Regions from separate parts of the Acinetobacter sp. GW821-FHT01C12 genome, predicted to be linked through region 3. Evidence: predicted binding sites of a transcription regulator. Region 3 holds the regulator's gene; each other region holds the start of a gene.

Region 1 (7,924 bases), on a different contig from region 3:
GACAAACGATAGTAATTATAACAGTGCTTTGGGTATTAATGCGGGGCGTAATGTCCAAGGTAACAGTAATCTTGCTCTTGGTGATACTGCGGGTAATAACGTTACGGGTAGTCGGAATGTCGCTTTGGGGCGAGCAGCGGGTCAAGGTCTAAACAATGTAGATGATGCCACTAGTTTGGGCAGTGGGGCTAAGGCTGCTGTTAGTAACAGTGTTGCTTTGGGTGCAAATAGTGAGGCGATCCGTGATGTAAACAGTGAAGTTGCTTATGTACCACGAGGTACTACGATTGTTGCAGCCAATGCGGCGGGTGGTGAAGTGTCAGTGGGGACGGTTGGAAAAGAACGCCGTATTACCAATGTTGCAGCGGCAAGCCAAGATACTGATGCAGTAAACCTATCACAACTTAAAGCAGCTCAGGCTGCGGCTTCTACTCATTATTTCAGTGTTAATGATGGCGGTACTCAAGGTAATAACTACAATAATGATGGTGCAACTGGAAAAAATGCTTTAGCTGTGGGTGTAGGTGCTAAGGCGGTTGGTGAGAACGCAATTGCCATTGGCAATGTCACTAGTGATGCTGCAAATAGTATTGCGATTGGGAATAATAATTCCCTAAGTAATAGCGCAAGTTCTAGTACGGCAATTGGTCACAATAACAATGTTACAGGTAATGAGGCTATAGCTTTAGGTGCTAACAATACTGTAAAAGATTTCTCCGGTGTTGCAGTCGGCAGTTATAACAATGCAGAGGGGTATCGTTCTATTGCGGTCGGTGCGGAGAATAAAACAAAAGGTCAATGGTCTTCTGCATTTGGTGTTTGGAATATAGCCGAGGGAGAGCGAGCTACAGTTTTAGGTGCCAATAATACAATCCAAGGTACTCGTGCGCTAGGTATGGGCGTCGCCAACGAGATTTCAAGTGCAAGTGAATATAGTTCAGCTGTTGGCGCATTTAATAAAATCACTGATAGCACGAAGTCTTTGACTGCGGGTTTTCGTAATACGGTGACTGGTGGTGATAAAAATAGTGTTCTCGGGAACGAAAATACACTGAATAATGCTAAGAATACGACTGTATTAGGCAATAAAAATACAGTTGCTCAAGATAATACTCAAGTCCTAGGTAACAATGTCACAACAACTCAAGCCAACAGTGTGGTCTTAGGTAACGCATCCACAGATCGTGCAGCGAGTGTTGTAGATAAAGTCACTATTAATGGCGATGATTATGCATTTGCAGGTGTAGGATCAACAGCCAATGGTGTTGTCAGTGTGGGTAAAGTCGGTGGTGAACGTCAAATCATCAATGTAGCTGCAGGTGAAATTAGTGCAAGTAGTACAGATGCCATTAACGGTTCACAATTGTATGCGACAAACCAAGCAATTGAAAAACTTTATGCTGGTGCAGGGGATACGACTCATTATGTCAGTATCAATGATGGTGGTACCCAAGGCGGGAATTATAATAATGATGGGGCAATAGGTAAAAATGCTGTAGCAGTAGGTGTGGGTGCGAGTGCAACTGGTGATGGTGCTACTGCGCTTGGCCTTAATTCCTCTGCCAAGAGTAAAGATGCGGTTGCGCTTGGAACGGATACGCATGCCGAGTTGGAAGGTAGTGTTGCACTTGGTAAAGGCTCAGTTGCTAATACTGCAGCGGGTATCGCTGGCTTTGATCCATTGACAGGTTTTGGTTCTAGCAATACTGGGAGTACATGGCGAAGTAGTGCAGCAGCATTTTCCGTGGGGGATGTCTCAAGGGGAATCACTCGTCAAATTACTGGGGTAGCAGCGGGTACTGCAGATACAGACGCGGTCAATGTTGCACAATTAAAGGCTGCAATATCTAAAGCCAATGAAGCTAAGGGTTCTACAGAAACTGTAAGTGCAGGTAAAAATACTGAAGTAACGAAAACCACTAAGGCAGATGGCTCAACCGATTATCAAGTTGCAACCAAAGATGATGTCAGTTTTGATTCGGTCACGGTGGGTAATATTAAAGCTGATTCACAAAACAATACCATCAGTGGTTTGGCTGACGGTAAGGTGAGTGCTGATTCTGATCAAGCCATTAATGGTAGTCAATTACATGATACCGCTGAAAGCGTTGCAAATGCATTGGGCGGAAATGCAAAAGTTAATCCAGATGGAACGATCAAAACCAGTAATATTGGAAATACAGGTAAAGACAATGTGCATGATGCAATTGCTTCAATACATGGACAGGTTGCCGGTGCTAAAACCAGCGTGTCTGCAGGTAAGAACACTGTTGTAAACAGTAGTACCAATGCAGATGGTTCAAATAACTATCAAGTGGCTTTAGCAGAGGATATTCAGTTAAATTCTGTTACTGCGAATCAAGTCACAGCAAAGCAAGTTACAGCGAATAAGGTCAATGTGGGTAAAGTCACGATTGATGGGACAACCAATAAAGTCAGTGGTTTAGCAAATGGTGAAATTACCTCAACCTCTACGGATGCCATTAACGGTTCACAATTACACCAAACCAATAGCAGTGTGGCGCAACATTTAGGTGGCGGCTCAACACTGAACAAAGATGGTTCGATTGGTGCACCTACCTATAACGTTGCAGGGGGAACCTTCCATAATGTAGGGGATGCCTTGGGCGCTATAGATACTCGGGTAAGTAATCTGGAACAAGCTTTCTATGACACCAATAAAAATATGGATGACTTGCGTAACGATACTTATGCGGGTATCGCAGGTGCGATGGCGGTAGGTAACTTACCACAACCCACTGAAGCGGGTATGAGTATGGTTAGTGCGGGTGTCTCGGGTTACCGAGGTGAAACTGCTGTAGCAATCGGGGTGAGTGCCATTACTGACAGCAATAAGATCGTCTGGAAAATGGGTGCTTCTGCTGACAGCCGTAGCAATATTGGTGGTGCAGTGTCTATGGGCTATCAGTGGAAATAATTTTAATTAAACATAAGTATTCAATTTACATTCAGGATCAGCTTTCGAGATGAGCTTAAGTCAAAAACTCAGTGTTTACAGAACACTGAGTTTTTTTGTAATCATTTTATGTATTGATTGAAAACTAAATGGTGGATTGGCTTTTTAAAGCAAGTCTTTAAAAAAATGTATGAAAAATTGCTTGGATAATCTCTTTATTTTTTGCACATTATTTGTCTAACACATACAATTCACAGCGATTTATTACTGATGTTGGGTACTTTGGCGAAAGGCATATTGTTGGCGCTAAACTTGCATAGATTTGATAAATTGGGGTTATGGGAAAACATTTAAAAATAAACTTAAAAGCATGTTTGTTTTTTCATCAATTTGTCATAAATTTCATGAAAAATAGCAATGCCAAATGATGAATAGCTTAAATTGGTCTGAAATATTACAAATATTATTTCAGCCTGAAATATAATATTATGTAAAAAATGTATTGATTTTATTGGTGTAAGATACTAATTATAAATAATAAAGATATTAATTTTGTCGCTTATGTAGCGAAATACTGAAGTGAAATAATTATAAATTTCACTTCATATGACCTCTATTTGTCATATAATTGTCACAATTTAATTGAACAATAAGCGCATTCTAATATTCGCTAACTTTCTGCATGAATTCGAATTTACCTCCCGTCTCAGATTCTGCACAATCGTCTCAAGCTACTAAATCGACGAATGTCCATGTACCTACACCGAAATTTTTTATGCCGGTGTTTCTGACGATCATTATTGCTACCTTGATTTATATTGGGGTGCAAGTTAGTGCAGATTTAGCACATGTTCCACCGTTAAGCCTTTATTCAGTGATTCTTTTAGCGACAGCGTTATTTATCGCTTTGGGTTTTGAGTTTGTAAATGGTTTTCATGATACAGCCAATGCTGTAGCAACTGTGATCTATACCAATGCATTGCCTGCACCTGTAGCAGTGATGTGGGCAGGCTTTTGTAACTTCCTTGGGGTAATGGTTGCCAGTGGTGCAGTTGCGTATGGAATTATTGCCTTACTTCCTGTTGAATTGATCATGAATGTAGGCAGTGGCGCTGGTTTTGCTATGGTTTTTGCCATGCTGATTGCGGCGATTTTGTGGAATTTAGGGACTTGGTTCTTAGGTATTCCGGCATCGAGCTCTCATACCTTGATTGGCTCCATTTTGGGTGTAGGCATCATGAACTACATTTTGCACGCTTCAACGGGTGCAAGTGGAGTAGACATGGATCAAGTGCTTAAAGTGGGTAAAGCATTACTGTTTTCTCCTTTGATTGGTTTTGCATTTGCAGCAATTGTATTTTTGATTGTTAAAAAAATATTTAAAAAACAACTTGAGTTGTTCCAACCCCCTGAAGGTAATAAGCCACCACCACCTTTGATTCGTGCGATTTTGATTTTCACTTGTACCGGTGTAAGCTTTGCACATGGTTCAAATGACGGTCAAAAAGGTATGGGTTTAATCATGCTGATTTTGATTGGTATTGTGCCTTTGGCTTATTCGTTGAATAGAGGATTAGACCAACAGCATTTACAGTCATTCTCACAATTGTCTGGTCAAACTGCGACGGCAATTTATGCACAGCATGCCGATATTCCAGATGAACAAGCGCGTGTAACCATTACTAAATTTATCCAAACCAAAGAAATGAATCCCGAAGTTGTTCCTGCATTGGCCAGTTTGACTGATCATTTGGGCGAGCGTGTTGGTAAATTCGGTGATCTCAAAGATATCCCCGAAGCTGAAGTATCTTCATTACGTAATGATATGTACTTAAGCACCACAGCTTTTAAACGCTTGGATAAAGCGGATCAACTTCCAAAAATGGATGAAGCTCAAGGCAAAGTGGTAAAAGAGTATCGCAAAAACTTAGATTCTTTCCTTCAATATATTCCAAACTGGGTAAAAGTTGCTGTGGCATTGGCACTAGGTTTAGGAACAATGGTGGGATGGAAACGTATTGTGGTTACTGTGGGTGAGCGTATTGGTAAACATCATATGACCTATGGTCAAGGGATGTCTGCTGAACTTGTAGCAATGTCTACAATTGCTGCTGCAGATGGTTTTGGTTTACCTGTTTCAACCACACATGTACTGAACAGTGCGGTTGCGGGAACCATGGTTGCCAACAAAACTGGATTGAATTTTGCAACAGTCAAAACGATTCTTTCTGCATGGATTTTTACCTTACCTGCAACGATTTGTTTATCAGGCGGTTTATTCTGGTTATTTTTAAAAGTATTTTAATTTAAAAGCTAGAGTTGGCGATTGTTTTAAAATTTGAATGATCGTTGTTGCTTGAATTAAAAAGAAAATGAGTGCACTCTGGTGCACTTTTTTTATTTGGATAATGAAATTTTAAATTATGAATAACACAATTTCACCATTGAAAAAAACTTATAAAAAAATTAAGGTGTGGTTGTAAATCAAACTTGAGAAAAATGAGCATGTATTTAAGAAAATCACTTTGTGCTGCTGTATTACTTGGAATGTCCTTACCTGTATTTGCACAGGGAATTGTATTAAATAATGAAGATCTTCGCACAGATTTGAACTGGTTAAATCAACAAGGTGTGATTCAAATCAGTACATCGACTTGGCCAATGAGTGGGGATGAAATTCAACGTGCCTTATCTCAAGCAAAAGTTTTAAACAATACTCAACAAAAAGTTATTGATTCAATTCAAAATGCACTAAAAGCAGATAATCAAACCGCAAAATTAGGTTTGTTTGCCGAAACTGATCAAAAAAATATTCCTCAAGCTTTTGGGGACAGTGCTAAAGCACAGTATGTGGGTTCATTAGAATTTAATGCAGGCGGTGAAAACTGGGATGCAAAGCTTCGTGTGAATGGTGAAAAAGATCCGCACATTGACAATGGTCAAGATGTCAATGTGGAAGGTTCATATATTGCAGGGAAGTTGTGGAATCAATGGGTTATTGCGGGTCAAATCCCAACATATTGGGGGCCAGGACATGATGGTAGTTTGATTCGTGGTGATGCCAGCCGTCCAGTTTATGGTTTTACAGCACAGCGTGCTGAACAAAAGGCTTTTGAATCTAAATGGTTGTCTTGGATTGGTCCTTGGCAATATCAAGCATTTGCTGGACAGCTAGATGATTATAAAGCTGTTCCAGATGCTAAGCTGCTAGGATTTCGTTTAACAGCACAACCATTGCCATATTTAGAACTGGGTGCTTCACGTACTTTACAATGGGGCGGAGAAGGGCGTTCACAAAGTTGGGATTCACTATGGAATGCGATAAAAGGGAATGATAACTTTGAAAATGGTGATGATGACAAATCTAATCAGGTTGCAGGTTTTGATGCTCGTTTAAATTTACAAACGTTATTGAATGTACCTGTTAGTTTATATGGCCAGTATGTTGGGGAAGATGAAGCAGGGCTATTACCTTCGAAAAAAATGTATTTGGCAGGTATGGATTATTCGACACGTTTTAAAAACATGCCAGTTCAGCTTTATGCTGAGTGGGCAGATACAACAACAAATGGTGATGTTCAGGCGATTTCTTATAATCATTATATTTATAAAGATGGTTATTACCAACAAGGTTTCCCATTGGGGCATGCAATGGGTGGTGATGGTGAAATGATTTCTGTCGGTGGTGATATTCGTTTTGATGTGATGAATCGTTTATCTGGTCGTGCAATCTATGCCAAAGTTAACCAATCTGCTGCTTCCTTTGGTGATAAGCAAATCAACTTAGCTTTTCCAGAAAAAGACAAAATTAAAGCATTAGATTTAACTTGGACACATTATATTAAACCGACCATACCATTAAAAATTAATGGTTGGGTCAGTGATTCTGATGTACATGGCAATGATGCAGGTGCTTCTGTAGGAATCGAAATTCCTTTAGATAAAGCATTATTCGGCCATTAAGCCCTGAGTTGTCAGACTGTACATATCTAATTTTAGGCATATACAGTTTGATGAGCTGGGACTAAGCTAAAATCGCTTCTTTAAAATTTTTACAAAAGAAGCGATTTTTAGTTTTTGATTGTTGGTTGAATTATTTGATATGCAGATCTTCAATTTTTTAAATGAATTACATCTAATAAGTTATGTTAATGCCTTTTTATATTGGATAAATCCTGTTTTATTCGCAATACGATCATAAAGGTGTTGGGCGCTAATATTGGATTCTTGAGTGAGCCAATAAACACGGTCAAACTTTGTTGCGCAGACCTGATAACAATGCTCAATTAATTGCCGAGCTAAACCTCGATTCCTAAAAGCTTCATCCACAAATAAATCTTGTAGATAACAGTAGGGTAAATCTGTCCACATGCTCATATGTGCAATCAAATGTACAAAGCCAACTACCTGACCATTTACTTTGATGGCAAAACCAAACATATCAGTTTGTTCAGGATTTGTGATTCGCTTCCAAGATAATCTTATTTGTTCATCACGGAGTTGTGATTTATAAAATGTTAAATAGCCGCGCCAAAGTGGAAGCCATTGCTCAAAATCAATCTGTTCTAGTGCAATAATTTGTGTGGTCATGCCAATCTCTTGTTGTTGCTTATGATGTTTTTATATATGAATATAAAAAAACAAGCAAAAGGGTTGAGGTGTAAATCACTATAATGAATATAAATTTTAATATGTGTAATAAGTACACGTTTTTGTGAGCTGGTGCTGTCAATGCCTATATCTGAGGAAAGACTTACTCATCTAAAACAGCTTGAAGCTGAGAGTATTCATATCATCCGTGAAGTTGCTGCTGAGTTTGAAAATCCAGTGATGCTTTACTCAATCGGGAAAGACTCAGCTGTCATGCTGCATCTTGCTTTAAAAGCATTTTATCCTGCTAAACTTCCTTTCCCACTGTTGCATGTCGACACAGGTTGGAAGTTTAAGGACATGATTAAATTCCGTGACAACATGGCAAAAGAACACGGTTTTGATCTGATTGTGCAT
Region 2 (7,924 bases), on a different contig from region 3:
CGGTTAAACGCTGCACTAAATATGGAATACCTATTTCTTCAGGACCAATACCATCTAATGGCGACAAATGTCCACCCAATACATGATATTTGCCTCTAAAGCTACCAGACTGTTCTATTGCCATTACATCTGCAGGAGACTCAACCACACAAAGCAGCTGATCATCCCGATCATTTGAGCAACAAATATCACAGACTTCATTTTCAGTTAAAGAATGACAAACACTACACTCATGAATATAGGAAGTTGCTTCATTTAGCGCATGCGCCAAACCAATAGCACCTTCTTTATTTTTCATGATCAGATGGAGTGCCATACGTTGAGCCGATTTCGGCCCAACGCTGGGTAAGATTCGTAAAGCTTGTACGAGTTGATCAAAACGGTCGCTAAACACCTATGATTCCTTAGAACAAACCTGAAAGACCTGGTGGTAAACCCATACCTGAATTGGCTTCTTTCATCTTCGCTTCTGTAATGACTTCAGCTTGGCGAGCCGCGTCATTCATTGCTGCTGCAATCAAGTCTTCAATCATATCTGGATCGTCTTGTAACAAATCTGGACTGATTTCGATACGCTTAACAACATTACGGCAAGTCATTGTTACTTTTACCAAACCGCCACCAGCTTCAGCATTCACTTCAGTTTGAGCAAGTTGTTCTTTTGCCTTTTTAACGTTGCTTTCCATATCTTTCTGCATACGTTGCGCTTGCTGCATAAGCATATTAATGTTCATAAAATACTCCGAACAAAAGTCCTAAATTAAATCTTTGTCTTGCACTTTCATGGCTAGTTTTTAAAAACCTAGAAGAAAATGAAAGAAACTGTTTTGCAAATTTTTGCTTATCTTAAATTAAATCTAATCCATGAGAAAGGTCACGGATAATATCATCGACATCTTCTAAGCCAACAGACAAACGAATTAAACCTTCACGAATACCTGCTGCTGCTTTTGCTTCAGGAGAAAGCTTACCATGAGTCGTTGTTGCTGGATGGGTAATTGTTGACTTGGCATCACCTAAATTTCCTGTAATCGAGATAAATTGTGTATGGTCAATAACTTTCCAAGCACCGTCTCGTTCACCTTTCACTTCAAAAGAAACGATTCCACCAAAACCAGTTTGTTGTTTGGCTGCTAACTCATGCCCGACATGATCTGCTAAGCCTGCAAAATAAACCTTTTCCACTTTTGGATGAGCAACCAGCCACTCGGCAATTTTTTGTGCACTTTCAGAATGCGCTTTCATACGCAGTCTTAAGGTTTCTAAACCTTTCAAAAAGATCCATGCATTGAATGGGCTCATCGATGGACCAGTGGTACGAACATAACCAAATACTTCTTCAAGTAATTTATGATTACCGACCACAGCACCACCCAGTGCACGACCTTGTCCATCTAGATATTTGGTGGCAGAGTAAATCACTAAATCTGCACCAAATTGTAATGGACGCTGCAAAATTGGTGTGCAAAAACTGTTATCAATCGCCAATAAGGCATCATTTGCATGTGCTAAATCTGATAATGCTTGAATATCTGCGACTTCAGCCAAGGGATTTGATGGTGACTCGACAAATAGTAATCGAGTTTCAGGACGAACCGCGTCTTGCCAAGCTTTTAAATCTGTTAAATCAACAAAAGTCACTGCGACATTAAATTTAGCGACATATTTTTCAAATAATGAAACTGTAGAGCCAAAAACAGCACGTGAACAAATCACATGATCGCCTGCTTTTAAGAACGACATTGCAACGGCCATAATTGCAGCCATACCTGAACTTGTTGCCACAGCGCGCTCACCACCTTCTAGTGCAGCTAAACGCGTTTCAAACATTGCTACAGTTGGATTGGTAAAACGTGAATAAATATTACCTGGTTCAGCACCAGAGAATTTTGCTGCTGCTTCCGCTGCATTTTCATACACAAATGACGAAGTGAGGAAAATTGGCTCACTATGTTCACCTTCAAAACTGCGTGTATGACCTGTACGAATCGCTAAAGTATCAAGTTGGTATTCAATGTCGTCGTGCTGGCTCATTTCAACTACTCAGTCCAAAAACTGCCTTTGTAAAATATTGCCAACATTTTGAGCGCCCTATGTATTTAAGGTCAAGGTAAAATCGTAAATTATCACATACACTTCGCTTAAATCTGCATAAAAATGAGACAATCACCGCTTATGACACAAGTATCAGCTAAGTTCCAACAGCGCAAATCCAAATTGAAGAATCTAACCACACGTATCTTCAATGGTAAGTCATTGGTTTTATCTCAAAGTACCCCTTATGAAATTATTGCGGAGCATCATCAAACCAAAGTGCGTTACTACGCAGCTGCTGACAAAAAATTTAAGGAACCTTTGGTTTTTACAGCGCCATTATCGATCAATATGGCAATTTACGACCTCTACCCTTATCGTTCACTTATCAAATATTTTACTGAACAAGGCTATGATGTGTATTTATTGGATTGGGGAAAACTCAGTTATCAGGATCGCAACTTAAACTTTTTATATTTTATTGATGAAGCTATGCCGTTATGCATTAATAAAATTCGAGAACATGCCCAAAGTGAGCAAATCTCATTGCATGGCTGGAGCATGGCTGGCATTTTTGTATTACTTTACACGGCATTACGTCAACCCAATTATGTTAAAAACTTAATTATACTGGCCAGCCCAATTGACAGTTATGCATCAGGTGGTATCGGTAAACTTTATCAAAAAATAAATAACCTGATTATAAAGAATCAAAAACTGAAAGATACTTTATATAAAGGTGGTTTACCGAAAAAACTGATCCATACCCCGGGTTTACTCAATGCCATTGGTTTTAAGATTTTAGATCCAAAGGGTTGGTATGAGGGTCATAAACAGTTGTTGCTAAATTTAGACGACAAAGAGCTCTTACATGAACACGCTACCCTTGGAAATTTTTTAAATCACATGGTGGATTACCCCGGCGGTGTCAATCAAGATATGTTATTTAATGTTTGGCTGCAAAATCCACTGAAAAATGGGGCAATTCAGCTCAGTAACCATAAAATTGAACTTCGCAATATCAACTGTTCATTGATGATTGGGGCTGGAAAAAATGATCAAATGGTCACCGCAGATGCAGTTAAGCCTTTAAGCGAATTGACAAAGAGTACTGATGTCACGTTTACTCTTATTCCTGGGGGACATTTAGGGCTAATGTCTAGTCAAAAAAGTGCAGATGAATTTTGGCCTACACTGTCCAGATGGTTAGAACAAAGATCGACAAAAATTTAAGAGATAGATATGAAGACTACAGTTGCATTTATTGGTTTAGGCGCAATGGGCTATCGTATGGCAGCACATTTACCCAAACATTTTGATACCGTATATGTGTGGAATCGAAATTTTGCAAAGGCCAAGCAACATGCAACTGAGTTTGGTACTCAAGCTGTCGAACTCGATCAAGCGGTGCAAGCTGATATTATTTTTTCATGTTTACCGACCAGCCAAGATATCGATGATTTAATCCAAGATTTAAAGATCAAAAATGGCGCGATTTGGGTCGACTGTACCAGTGGTGTACCTGATGCTGCGCGTAAACAATCTGAGTATCTGCTCAAAAATAATATTCACTTCTTAGATGCACCTGTAAGTGGTCAAACCATTGGTGCTGAGAATGCAACGCTGACCTTTATGGTTGGCGGTGCGGCAGAAGCATTTCAAATTGCCCTACCTGCAATGCAGGCGATGGGTAAATTAATTAAACGTGTTGGTGACTCAGGTGCAGGCTTTGCTGTAAAAGCTGTAAATAATATGATGATGGCGGTTCATTTATGTGCTGCCGCTGAAGGATTTACCACGCTGAAAGCACATGGGGTAGATTTAAATGAAGCGCTTGATTGTATCAATGCATCCAGTGGTAAAAGTGGTGTGACTGAAACTGCACTACCGCAACGTATCCTCAATCGTAGCTTTCCACTGACCTTTGCTTTACCCTTATTGGCAAAAGATACAGGTATTGCCATTGATTTAGTTCGTGATGCAAGATTATCAGCACCTATTCTTGGTTTAACACAAAGCTTAATTACCGCAGCCAATAGTCTTTCAGAGCCTGATAGCGATTTTTCTACCGCAGTAAAAATGTATGAATCATGGAGCAAAATTACATTAGATTAATTTTTCGTCATTGAATAATCACAACTAAACCTTATAATCACATTAAGTGACATGTAAATATGTCAATTTCGAGGTCGTATCATGAATAAATATGTAATTGCTACACTTTCTAGTTTATCTATTTTAGTCGCTAGTCACGCTTTTGCTGATAACACCCAAGAATGTAAAAAATTGCAAGATGATTACAATGTCATTTACGCATCAAAAGGGTTCTGTTTTAAAGATCCTGAAGCAAAAGCAAAATATAATAATGACAATTGTTATACAAGTAAGCCTAAATTTTCTGAAAAAGAGCAGCAAAAACTTGACTCTATCAAGGAACGTCAGAAAGAATTGAACTGTAAATAATCACATTCACACCTTCAAGGAAATAAACATGGCTTATGATGATCAGAATATATTTGCACGAATTTTACGTGGTGAACTTCCTGCAATTAAAGTTTATGAAGATGATCATGTGCTTGCATTTATGGATATCATGCCGCAAGCCGATGGGCATACCCTGATTATTCCGAAGACTCCAGCTGTGACATTGCTCGACTTAGATCCTGAAATTGCAGCTTATACAATCAAGATTGTGCAAAAAATAGCACAAGCAATTGAAACAGCTTTGGATGCTCAAGGTATTGTATTGATGCAACTTTCTGGAGCTGCTGCTGGACAAACTGTACCTCATGTACACTTTCATTTGATTCCGAGCTCGGTGCATGAATTAGGTCGTCATGCTATTCAAATGGGCGATCAGGAAAAAATTAAAGGGTTTGCTGAAAAAATTAAGGCTGCACTGGCTTAATTAAAAACCTTTTTAGAATCAATGGGGCTAATCAAGCCTCATTTTTTATTCAAATTACACAAATGTTAAATCCGCGTCATTAAATTGTCATTTTTTCTTCACTGATATGTAACAAAGTTTACAGATACTGCATGCAAGTTAGTAAGTAGTGCACAAACCCACACTTACTGAATAAAAAAAGTAACTGCAAACCCATTGAACATGTTTTGGAGAAATCTCAATGAAAAAAGTGCTACTCGCTGCAGCAATCGCCACCCTTAGCATAAGCGCAGCTCAAGCAGCGCCAACATTGTATGGTAAATTCAACGTAACTTTAGATCAAATTGATAAGAATGGCTTTAAAGACGAAAGCGTAACTAAAGTAAACTCTAACGCTTCTCGTATTGGTGTTAAAGGTGAAGAGAAATTAACAGATAAATTGTCTGCTGTTTACTTGGCAGAATGGCAAATCAGTGCTGATGGTGATGGCGATGCTTTTACTAACCGTAACCGTTTCGTGGGGATTAAATCAGACGGTATCGCAACGTTAAAAGTTGGTCAGTTTGATTCATATTTCAAAAATGCTGCTGGTAACAACCAAGATATCTTCAACGATCACAACGAACTCGATATGACTGCGATTTTAGTTGGTGAAGATCGTTTAAAAAATGTGATCGGTTTTGAAACTGATAAAAAATTATTGGCTGGTTTAGCTTTCAACATCATGTTCCAGCAAGGTGAAGAATCATCTGCTTTAAAAAATGATGCTAAAGGTCAAAAAGGTAGCCGTGATAGTTTCGGTGATGGTATCTCTACATCACTTACTTATGACAACAAAGACTACGGTTTTGCTGCTGCTGTTGCAGGTAACTTCGGTGTTGCATCTAAATATAATGCATATAACTCTGAATTAGGTAGCAACACAATCTACTCTGACGCAATCCGTGTTACAGGTTCTGTAGACTTGAAACCTGCGGGTCTTGATGGCTTAGTATTTGGTGCATTATGGCAAACTGCTAAACCGTCTGATGATACTGTTGCAACCACTTCTGGTACTACAGTAACATCATTCAAAGGCTTGAAAGAAAATGCTTATGGCATCACTGCTGCATATGCAATTCCTTCTACACCGATTAAGCTAAAAGCTGAATATATTTCTGCAACGACAGAACTAGATGGCCGTGATGATCGTAAACAAGACCTTTACGGGATTGGCGCTGATTACAACATCAACAAGCAAGCTCGCTTCTACGGTGTTGTTGGTCAACAAAAGCGTGATTGGTCAACTACATCTACACCAGAGAAAAAGAAAACTGTTATTGGCTTAGGTATGGAATATAACTTCTAATCCGAACCATTAATAAAAAACGGCAAGTGATCTTGCCGTTTTTTTCGACTCAATAATTCAAAAGCTCATTTTATAAAATACATATTCATTAGCTGAGTAACCATCATATAAATTTAGCGCTTTTATAAATAGTGTACATATCATTTCATCATCTATGACAGATCTTTCGTTTAGCAACATGAATTTCATCGTTGGATAGGCATACAGCTCCCCAAACCAAAACTGAAAATCATTAATTTAAATATCAATATGTAGCATATGACAGCAGTTATATCTAAACACCAAAAATACAAACAAGCTTGACAGAATCTTAGGATTTCACGCTGTCAATTTTTAACAATTAAAGTTTGATATAGGTTCGAAACCCACGGCTCGCATAATATGAGGCAGCACCATTATGATAGGTAAATGTACGCCCATAACGCTGATCACAAAAGATCGCCCCGCCTTGCTGACGTAATATCGTTGGAGTTTCGACCCAGCTGGATGTTTTTAAGTCAAAATTGAATATTTGCTGTAGAGCATAATACTGTTGTTCAGTCATTAGTGCTAAGGCATGCTTATTTACCCAGTCGATCACGGTATCTTCAGGAGGATGATCCTTGCGACTGAGTAATGCCTCTCGGTCATAACACAGACTACGCCGCCCTTTTGGCGACTCAATTGCACAATCAAAAAAATACACACCTTCTGTGTTCGGTAAAACAACCACATCTGGCTCGCCGCCAGTCATTTCCATTTGTTGTAAAGCCCATAACTTTTCAGGACAAAGCAAAAGTTGTTTTTGGACAAAATCCCAGCTCATTTGTGCATGTCGTTCTGTATGCTGCTGAAAACGCTGTGCTAAGGTTTTTAATAGGTTTTCAACTTGCAACGGACTCAATGTTTCTTGCTGTTTTATCATTTATTTTACTGCCTGATTTTAAGCCTTTACTAACATAACATTATCCACCAAGTGCAACCAAATCCGCTTTTTAGACATACTGAAGTGGATTGATTAAATAGTGTGGCACGGATAATTCAATGGAGTTCTCTGCATATGCAACTTCTTCCACACCGATTCAACTAAAAGCTGAATCTATTTTTGCAACGACAGAAAAATCGTCGTGGCGATCGTAAATTACGGGATATAGCTTCTAATCCTAATTTAAAAAATGGTAAGAAATCTTGCCGTTTTTTACTTAACAACAGAATATTTTAAAAATCTCGTATTTCATCAAACCAAATATTCACTGTTTCTTGATCTATATCGAATGTTGAAGCTTCAACCAGTTGTAGTACAGCAAGACCAGTATCTTCTCTTTCAGTAGTTTCAATATTGGGTAATGTATTAATTATCTCAACAAGTCCAATAATTGCCCCTTTCACATCTTGCTTCGTCTTCGCCTTGGAGATTTCTTTTAAAGCAGATTTATATGCTTTGATCGCAATTTTTGCATTATTGCTTTCCCAGTTTTCAAATGGAATTCCATATTCAGTGGTAAACCATATTGAACTCCTCAGTTTAGACACCGAAGAATAGTCCAATTGCTTTTCTTTAGCCAAATGCTTTAATTCAGCATTTAACCTTTTCCCTATTTTTTCATCAATATTCCATCCAATAAAGGACGTTAAGTTTTCCCAAGTATTTAAAGCTGGAAAGCCTTCCAAATTTA
Region 3 (7,924 bases):
TTTTAGCGTAATACAAGCCATCATCCATCAAGGCGATGAAGTTATTATTTTTGATCCAAGCTATGACAGCTATGCACCAAGCGTGCAATTGGTCGGTGGTAAAGCCATTCATATCCCACTCAATGCGCCTGAGTTTTCCGTGGATTGGAATCAAGTCAAATCTGCGATTACAGATAAAACCCGTATGGTGATTGTAAATACTCCACACAATCCAACTGGGGCAATTTGGTCTAAACAAGACTGGCTAAATTTAATTGAACTGATTCAAGATAAAAATATTATTGTGCTTTCAGACGAAGTCTATGAGCATCTGATTTATGACGGTGAAAAACATTATTCAGCATTGTCATTTCCAGAACTCAGAGATCGTAGTTTTGTGGTGGGTTCTTTTGGTAAGACCTTTCATGTGACAGGTTGGAAAACAGGTTATTGCATTGCGACACCAGAGCTCATGAAAGTATTTCGTCAAATTTATCAATTTGCCAACTTCTGTGGGGTAACCCCCGTGCAAATGGCACTTGCCAATTTTATGCAACAGCATCCTGAACATATTGACGGGCTATCAAGCTTTTATCAGCAAAAGCGTGACCTGTTTATTTCAGGTATTGCGGATTCAAAATTCAGTTTAATCCCCTCTCAAGGCACATTCTTTCAAAATGTCGACTACAGCCAAATTCGCCCAGATTTAAATGATGTAGATATGTGTAAATTCTTAGCAGAAGAACATAAAATTGTGGCGATTCCAGTTTCTGTTTTTTATAAGCAAGCCCCTAAAAACTTACGTTTAGTGCGTTTTTGTTTTGCTAAAAAGGAGCAAACTTTGATTCAGGCCTGTGAAATTTTAAATCAAATTTAATCCCGATCCATACAGATCCTCTCTGTAAAATTAAAGCCTGAGTTACTCAAATACTCAGGCTTTTTACCCAGCGTTTGTTATATTATCAATAAGATAAAGACACTCGAAATAGACAGTAGAATAAAAGATGCCAGCTCGTCCCGATATGCTTCACCAACCCAAATTCTGGAAGGTTTTTTTAATCTTCCTTGGCCCCCTGATTCTAACCAATATTCTGCAAAATCTGTCTGGAACAATTAATACCATTTTTGTTGGGCAAATGCTGGGGGTAGAAGCGATTGCCGCAATTTCGGTATTTTTTCCGATTCTATTTTTATTGCTGGCTTTTGTGATTGGTCTATCTACAGGTGCAACTGTTTTGGTTGGACAAGCGTGGGGCGCCAAAGATATCGAAAAAGTGCGTACCATTGTTGGCGCATTGTTATTTATGACCCTGATTGGTGGATCAATCATTGCCTTTTTAGGGGTGTTTTTTGCCAAAGAAATTCTATTGCTTTTGGGTATAGATCCCAAAATCATGCATCTTGCACTGCCCTATGTTCAATGGATGTTAATGAGTAGCCCTTTTCTATTCATCTATATTACCTACACCTCTATTTTACGTGGTGTGGGTGACAGTACCACACCATTGATGGCCTCAAGTCTGACGATCATTGTGGGTGTGATTGTAACCCCAGCCTTGATTGGCGGTTATTTTGGTCTACCTAAGCTCGGCATTATTGCTCCAGCAATTGCCAGTGGCTTAGGCTTTATTTCGACCTTAGCTTTTCTCTATATCTATTTGAATAAAAAAGATCATGCTTTAAGACCAGATTCAGCGTTAATTCAACATATCCGCTATCACCCACAATTTAGTCGCAGTATTTTGCGCTTGGGTGTGCCGACAGGTATTCAAATGGTGACCAACTCGGTCGCAGGTCTGGTGGTGATTGGACTGGTTAACCAACATGGTGCACATGCAACAGCGGCCTATGGTGCAGTCAACCAAGTGCTCAACTATATCCAATTCCCTGCATTGTCGATTGCCATTGCGGGTTCCATCTTTGCGGCGCAAGCGATTGGTGCTGGGAAATCTGAGCTGTTGGCAAAAGTGACGCGAACGGCGCTGCTGAGTAATATTGTGATTACAGGTTCATTGGTACTCTTGGCCTATATTTGTTCAAAATATTTGATGGCGTTGTTTATTACAGATCCATCAGTGATTGAATTGGGTCAACAATTATTATTTATTGTGTTATGGTCGATTATATTTTTTGGTGCAAGTGCAATTTTTGCCTCGATCATGCGTGCCAGTGGAACTGTAACTGTTCCTATGATTTTTAATATTTTATCCATCCTGCTCATTGAAGTTCCATGTGCTTATTTATTTAGCCAGTGGTTTGGTTTACAAGGCATTTGGTATGCGCTTGCACTGACCTTTTTCAGTCTATGCCTTATGCAAGGTTTGTATTATCAATTTGTTTGGAAAAAGAAAACGATTGAGATCTTAATTTAAATGAATGGATATTGAGTTCTTATTCAGCGCATAATTTCACAATGTCTAAAATGAAAAAACCGTCAGCTTGACGGTTTTTTCATTTTATAAATCAATTATTTTGGTTCTAGCTTTTTACTAAACTTGGTCGCAAAACCTGTAATTTTTTGATATCCAGTCGGTAAAATACGCTGAATTAAATCCAAGGTTTTTGCATCATTCCCAATAAGCAAACGACGTTTGTCTTTTAGGACAGCATCCAACATCTGTTGAGCAGCATCTTCTGGTGGCATACGTAATAGTTTATTAAATGCTTTTGCTGATTTGTCAGGATTCATTCCCAAAGAACGTAAACTGTCATTCATACGCGCATCATTTGCAATATTGGTACGAATACCGCCTGGATGAACGCATAGCGCTGATACACCACACTTTTCGATATCTAATTCTTGACGTAATGATTCAGTAAAACCACGTACCGCAAATTTAGATGCATTATATGCAGACTGGGTCGGTTGCGCGGTTAAACCAAACAAGCTCGAAATGTTGATGATATGCCCATCACCTGTTTTCTTGATATAAGGTAAAAATTCTTTTGTTCCGTATACAACGCCCCAGAAATTGATATCCATAATCCATTCTAGTTCGTCATAAGATGCACCTTCCACGGTAGAACCTAAAGCTACACCAGCATTGTTAAAAATCATGTTTACAGAACCATGATTTTGCACTGTGTCCGCAGCCCAAGCTCGCATTTCTTCAACTTTGGCAACATTCACTTTCTTTGAGGTCACACGAACATTATACGGTTTGACCAGTTCAACGGTTTCAGCTAAACCTTTTTCATTCACATCACTAATGGATAAATGACAACCTGCTTTTGCCAATAAAATAGCAAGTTGTTGTCCCATACCAGAGCCAGCACCAGTAATTGCAGCGACTTTGTTTTTAAAATTTTTCATTGTCTATCCTTTTTTAAACCCGCACAAAGCATTCAGAGTGATGTGCAGCTCACTTGCTCAATATAATTTTGACAATCATTATTGTCAATATTATATTATGATTTAGCCGATGTTTTTTTATACAAAAATTCTAGAATAGGTTTCAATGGCTTTTATTGCTAAAATAAGCGCTTCTTTGTGACAATCAAATATGACACGAGTAATTTTTTACAATGAATGAGCCACTTTCCACTGAAAAGAAAACTATAAATAAAGCAGCCAAAGAGCGTCAATTTAAAGGCATGTCCTTATCTGAGCGGAAACTTGCACGTCGAGAAAAGTTAATCGAAGCAGGGATTGAAGCTTATGGTACGCATGGCTTTTTTTCTGTCACCGTCAAAGATATTTGTAATGAAGCCAAGCTGACTGAACGTTATTTTTATGAGTCCTTCAAAAAAAGTGAAGAACTGTTCCAAGTCATCTTTCTACAGCTGATTGAACAATTACAGCAAACCGTGATGCAAGGCGTCATGCAAGCAGCACCTGATCCTAAAAATATGATTCGTGGTGGCTTAACTGCAATCTTTACCATGTTAAAAAATGATCCACGTGTGGCGCGTATTATTTATATCGATGCCATGCTGGTTCAGGAACTGCATAATCATGCCACGATCCATGAAACGATGGGCCGTTTTGACCGATTAATTCACTCCTTTGTCACCCTAATGATGCCGCATATTGAACGCAGTGAACAAGAAATTTCCTTGGTTGCCACAGGTTTAAATGGCTATGTAACTCAAATTGCGGTGCGCTGGGTCATGGGTGGATTTAAACAATCGCTTGAAGAAATTGTCTCAGCATGTGAAATTGTATTTATATCGCTGATTGATTCATTTTCATCTAAATAAGCTTTTTAGCCTGAACAATCCTGTCATAAAATCGTCACAAAACTGTCAAATAGAAGATTTTTATGTTCAGTTGAAATAAATTTCTTTTCTCAAAATGGAACATTTATTTAAAAATGTCATGGATTATTCATCATATCGACGATTATTTGTCACATTTTTTTGCAAAAATTCGTCAACATCTTCTTTTTGCAATGATACTGTCATAATTAATCTTTGTAATAAGCCTGTCATAAATAAAAGACGGTACACCGTTCATACATAGGATATTGCGTTGTGAAAGATGACTATATATTAATCGTCGATGACGAACTTCCGATTCGAGAAATGATTCATACCTCATTGGATATGGCAGGTTTTCAATGCCTGCAAGCTGAAGATGCAAAACAAGCCCATCAAATGATTGTTGACCAACGACCATCTTTGATTTTACTCGATTGGATGATGCCTGGCGGTGTGAGCGGTGTAGACTTATGTCGTCGCTTAAAACGTGATGAAAACTTGGCAGAAATTCCAGTCATCATGTTGACAGCACGTGGCGAAGAGGACCATAAAGTTCAAGGTCTTGATGCTGGTGCAGACGATTATATGACCAAACCATTCTCTACCCGTGAATTGGTTTCGCGTATCAAAGCTGTCCTTCGTCGTGCCAATGCACTCAGTGGCGAAAAAACCATTGATGCCAATGGATTAATACTTGATCCAGTGAGCCAACGTGTCAGTTTTAGTGATAATATTTTAGAAATGGGTCCAACGGAATACCGCTTATTGGCATTCTTTATGACACATCCTGAACGTGCTTATACACGTGCCCAGTTACTTGATCAGGTCTGGGGTGGTAACGTGTATATTGAAGACCGTACCATAGACGTACACATCCGCCGCTTACGTAAAGTGCTTGAACCTTATGGTGCTGATCGCTACGTACAAACTGTACGTGGAACGGGTTATCGCTTCTCTACCCGTGCAGATGTTGCTTTAGGTTAAGCATTCTCAAGGTAAATAAATTTCTATGTATGAACCCTACCCCGTCCCAGATCTTGCACGAGAACATAAAAAATTCCGTTATAGTAGCTTGTGGGAATTTGCAAAACAAGATTTACGCCTGCTTGGTTTTTTACTCATCATTGGCGGATTTATTGGTTTAGGGATAGGGTATTTTTGGATTTGTATTTCCATTGGTTTTGCTGTTTTTTTTCTATTTCAATTACGCTCTTTATACTTGGTGAATGAGTGGATTTCGAATCGTCCTTACGACTCTCCACCCAATCTAGAAGGTATTTGGGGGGCACTGCTTTTTAATGTTTATCGTGCACAACGACAAGAACGGGTTGTTCAAGCTGAAATGGTCGGATTGATTGACCGTGCGCAATCCTCACTGATAGCTTTAGCTGAAGCTGTGGTTTTAACCGATGAATTACATCAAATCGAATGGTGGAATCCTGCTGCGGAAAGATTGTTGGGCATTCAACCGCTAGATCGTGGTCGTAACATCTTGACCATTATTCGCCAGCCGAGCTTTATTGAATATTTTAATAATATCGACCAATCTCCAGATGGCATTAAAATAAAATCTTCGGTTTATGAAGAGCATTATGTACAGATTAAACTGACACGTTTTGGTAGTGAAAGCCGTTTGCTCGTCGCTTACGATGTCACACGTGTACATAATCTGGAACAAATGCGCAAAGACTTTGTCGACAATATTTCACATGAACTTCGTACCCCGCTGACTGTACTCAGTGGTTATATCGAAACCTTTACCGACCAAGAAGATTTAAATCCGCGCTGGAAACGTGCCTTTGAACAGATGCAATCGCAAACACGTCGAATGAATGCGTTGGTCAATGACTTACTCTTGCTTTCACGTTTGGAAGGCAATAAACAAGTCGCAAAAAATCAAATCATCGATATGCCGAATTTGATGAATCAGCTTTTTGATGATGCACAAGCCTACAATGTCGATTATGGCCATACTTTAAATTTAGATATCGACAGTCATTGTGACCTGATTGGCTCTGATGCGGAGCTTGCCAGTGCGTTTAGTAATTTAATCACCAATGCGATTAAATACACCCCTAAAGGTGGCACTGTTACAATCGGCTGGCATGATGACAGTGAACATGGTTATTTCACTGTTGAAGATACCGGGATCGGGATTGACCCAAAACATATTCCACGTTTAACCGAACGCTTTTATCGCGTAGACAGTGCACGAAGCCGTCAAACGGGTGGAACTGGGTTAGGGCTTGCCATTGTGAAGCATGTTTTAATGCAACATAATGCGTATTTAGAAATTGATTCTAAAGAAAATCGGGGGTCTATTTTTAGAGTGGTTTTCCCCAAAGAGCGCCTTGATTTTGCAGGTTAATATTTGATTTTTTGATTAATTCTGATGAAACTATTTCTAGATTGTGAATTTAATGGCTTTGGTGGTGAATTAATTTCACTGGCATTGGTTGACGAGAATAATCAACATTTTTATGAAGTTTTAGAATGCGCTGACCCAATTACTTGGGTTAAAGACCATGTCATGCCTCGTTTAAATCAAAAACCGATTTCATTAGCGCAATTTCAAAGTCACTTACAGCTTTATTTATCTCAATATACAAGTCTTGAAATTGTGGCAGATTGGCCAGAAGACTTTGCCTTGTTTACCCGTAGTCTGGTACTTTCTGCAGGAAAATGTATCCGAACACCTCCGCTGACCATGCAGTTATGGATGCAGGATCCAATCGAAACCCATGTTGCCTCTGAAAACCCACACAATGCATTAGCAGATGCACAGGCTTTAAAACTGTCTTATTTCAATGCCATAAGGCTTTAGACTCTGTGACTTTCTACAACAGAAAGTGCACCTCATCATAGAACACGCAAATTAAACGGTATGCCCTAAAGCTTCGCCCATCACCACAATAGAATTGGCTTTAAACTGTTCATCCCAAGTGATTTTATTCTGTTCAAACAATACAACTGCGGTTGAACCTAAATAAAAACGTCCAAGTTCAGCACCCTTTTCTAAGGCTAAATCATGCTGGTTTAACTCTAAACGCCCTGTTGGTTTTACTTTACCAGTCGCCACAGTTTCAATTCCTGCCACGATCATTGCACCCACGAGAACAACCGCCATACGTCCTAATTCGGTATCAAACAAACAGACCATACGCTCATTACGCGCAAATAAACCAGGAATATTCTCTGCTGTCGTTTGGTTTACTGAAAATAACTCACCAGGGATATACAAAGTTTCTGTCAACGTTCCTGCAAATGGCATATGGACACGGTGATAATCACGTGGTGACAAATAAACCGTGGCAAATTCACCATTGATAAATGGTGCAGCCAATTGCGGATCGCCAATCAATTTGTCTACAGAAAAACTTTGGCCTTTGGCCTGAAATACATCACCATCTTTAATTTTACCCAACTGAGAAATTGCACCATCTGCTGGAGAGACAATACTGGTCTGATCTGTGTCAATTTCTCGGACACCGTCTTTTAAAGCACGGGTAAAAAATTCATTGAATGATTTATATTTTAAAGCATCACTTTGCTCGGCAATAGAAAGGTCTATTCCATACTGTGCTTTAAATGCTTGAATCGCTAAATTTTTAACAATTGGATTTTCACTGGCTGCAACTTTACCAACAACACGGCTGAGTTGCTGTTGCGGAATGACTTTTTGTGCTTGGATAAAAATTTGTTTTTTTAACGTTGATGTAAGACTCACGCAGGTGATTCTCCAGTA

The links. The regulator PhoB, encoded in region 3, activates phosphate uptake and scavenging genes when phosphate is short. The targets are predictions, from matches to a motif close to TGTCATNAANCTGTCATAA.
Region 1: the regulator PhoB is predicted to act here: its motif matches at 3,536-3,554, upstream of AC07WY_RS10810 (inorganic phosphate transporter).
Region 2: the regulator PhoB is predicted to act here: its motif matches at 5,017-5,035, upstream of AC07WY_RS00020 (porin).

The regions. Positions count from the first base shown of each region.
Region 1 covers NZ_JBWKXD010000003.1:340,635-348,558, forward strand. Annotated here, with positions in the region: gene AC07WY_RS10805 (YadA-like family protein) at 1-2,938, shown strand, start outside; gene AC07WY_RS10810 (inorganic phosphate transporter) at 3,600-5,222, shown strand; gene AC07WY_RS10815 (capsule assembly Wzi family protein) at 5,423-6,880, shown strand; gene AC07WY_RS10820 (GNAT family N-acetyltransferase) at 7,061-7,507, opposite strand; gene cysD (sulfate adenylyltransferase subunit CysD) at 7,655-7,924, shown strand, end outside.
Region 2 covers NZ_JBWKXD010000001.1:2,010-9,933, reverse strand. Annotated here, with positions in the region: gene recR (recombination mediator RecR) at 1-394, opposite strand, end outside; gene AC07WY_RS00050 (YbaB/EbfC family nucleoid-associated protein) at 405-734, opposite strand; gene AC07WY_RS00045 (O-succinylhomoserine sulfhydrylase) at 847-2,034, opposite strand; gene AC07WY_RS00040 (alpha/beta fold hydrolase) at 2,176-3,267, shown strand; gene AC07WY_RS00035 (NAD(P)-dependent oxidoreductase) at 3,277-4,149, shown strand; gene AC07WY_RS00030 (YARHG domain-containing protein) at 4,231-4,497, shown strand; gene AC07WY_RS00025 (HIT family protein) at 4,526-4,942, shown strand; gene AC07WY_RS00020 (porin) at 5,163-6,269, shown strand; gene AC07WY_RS00015 (DUF4256 domain-containing protein) at 6,610-7,170, opposite strand; gene AC07WY_RS00010 (hypothetical protein) at 7,467-7,924, opposite strand, start outside.
Region 3 covers NZ_JBWKXD010000009.1:133,310-141,233, forward strand. Annotated here, with positions in the region: gene AC07WY_RS17435 (methionine aminotransferase) at 1-856, shown strand, start outside; gene AC07WY_RS17440 (MATE family efflux transporter) at 984-2,351, shown strand; gene AC07WY_RS17445 (SDR family NAD(P)-dependent oxidoreductase) at 2,447-3,292, opposite strand; gene AC07WY_RS17450 (TetR/AcrR family transcriptional regulator) at 3,505-4,179, shown strand; gene phoB (phosphate regulon transcriptional regulator PhoB) at 4,453-5,163, shown strand; gene phoR (phosphate regulon sensor histidine kinase PhoR) at 5,189-6,547, shown strand; gene AC07WY_RS17465 (hypothetical protein) at 6,572-7,003, shown strand; gene asd (archaetidylserine decarboxylase) at 7,055-7,906, opposite strand; gene AC07WY_RS17475 (sulfurtransferase) at 7,903-7,924, opposite strand, start outside.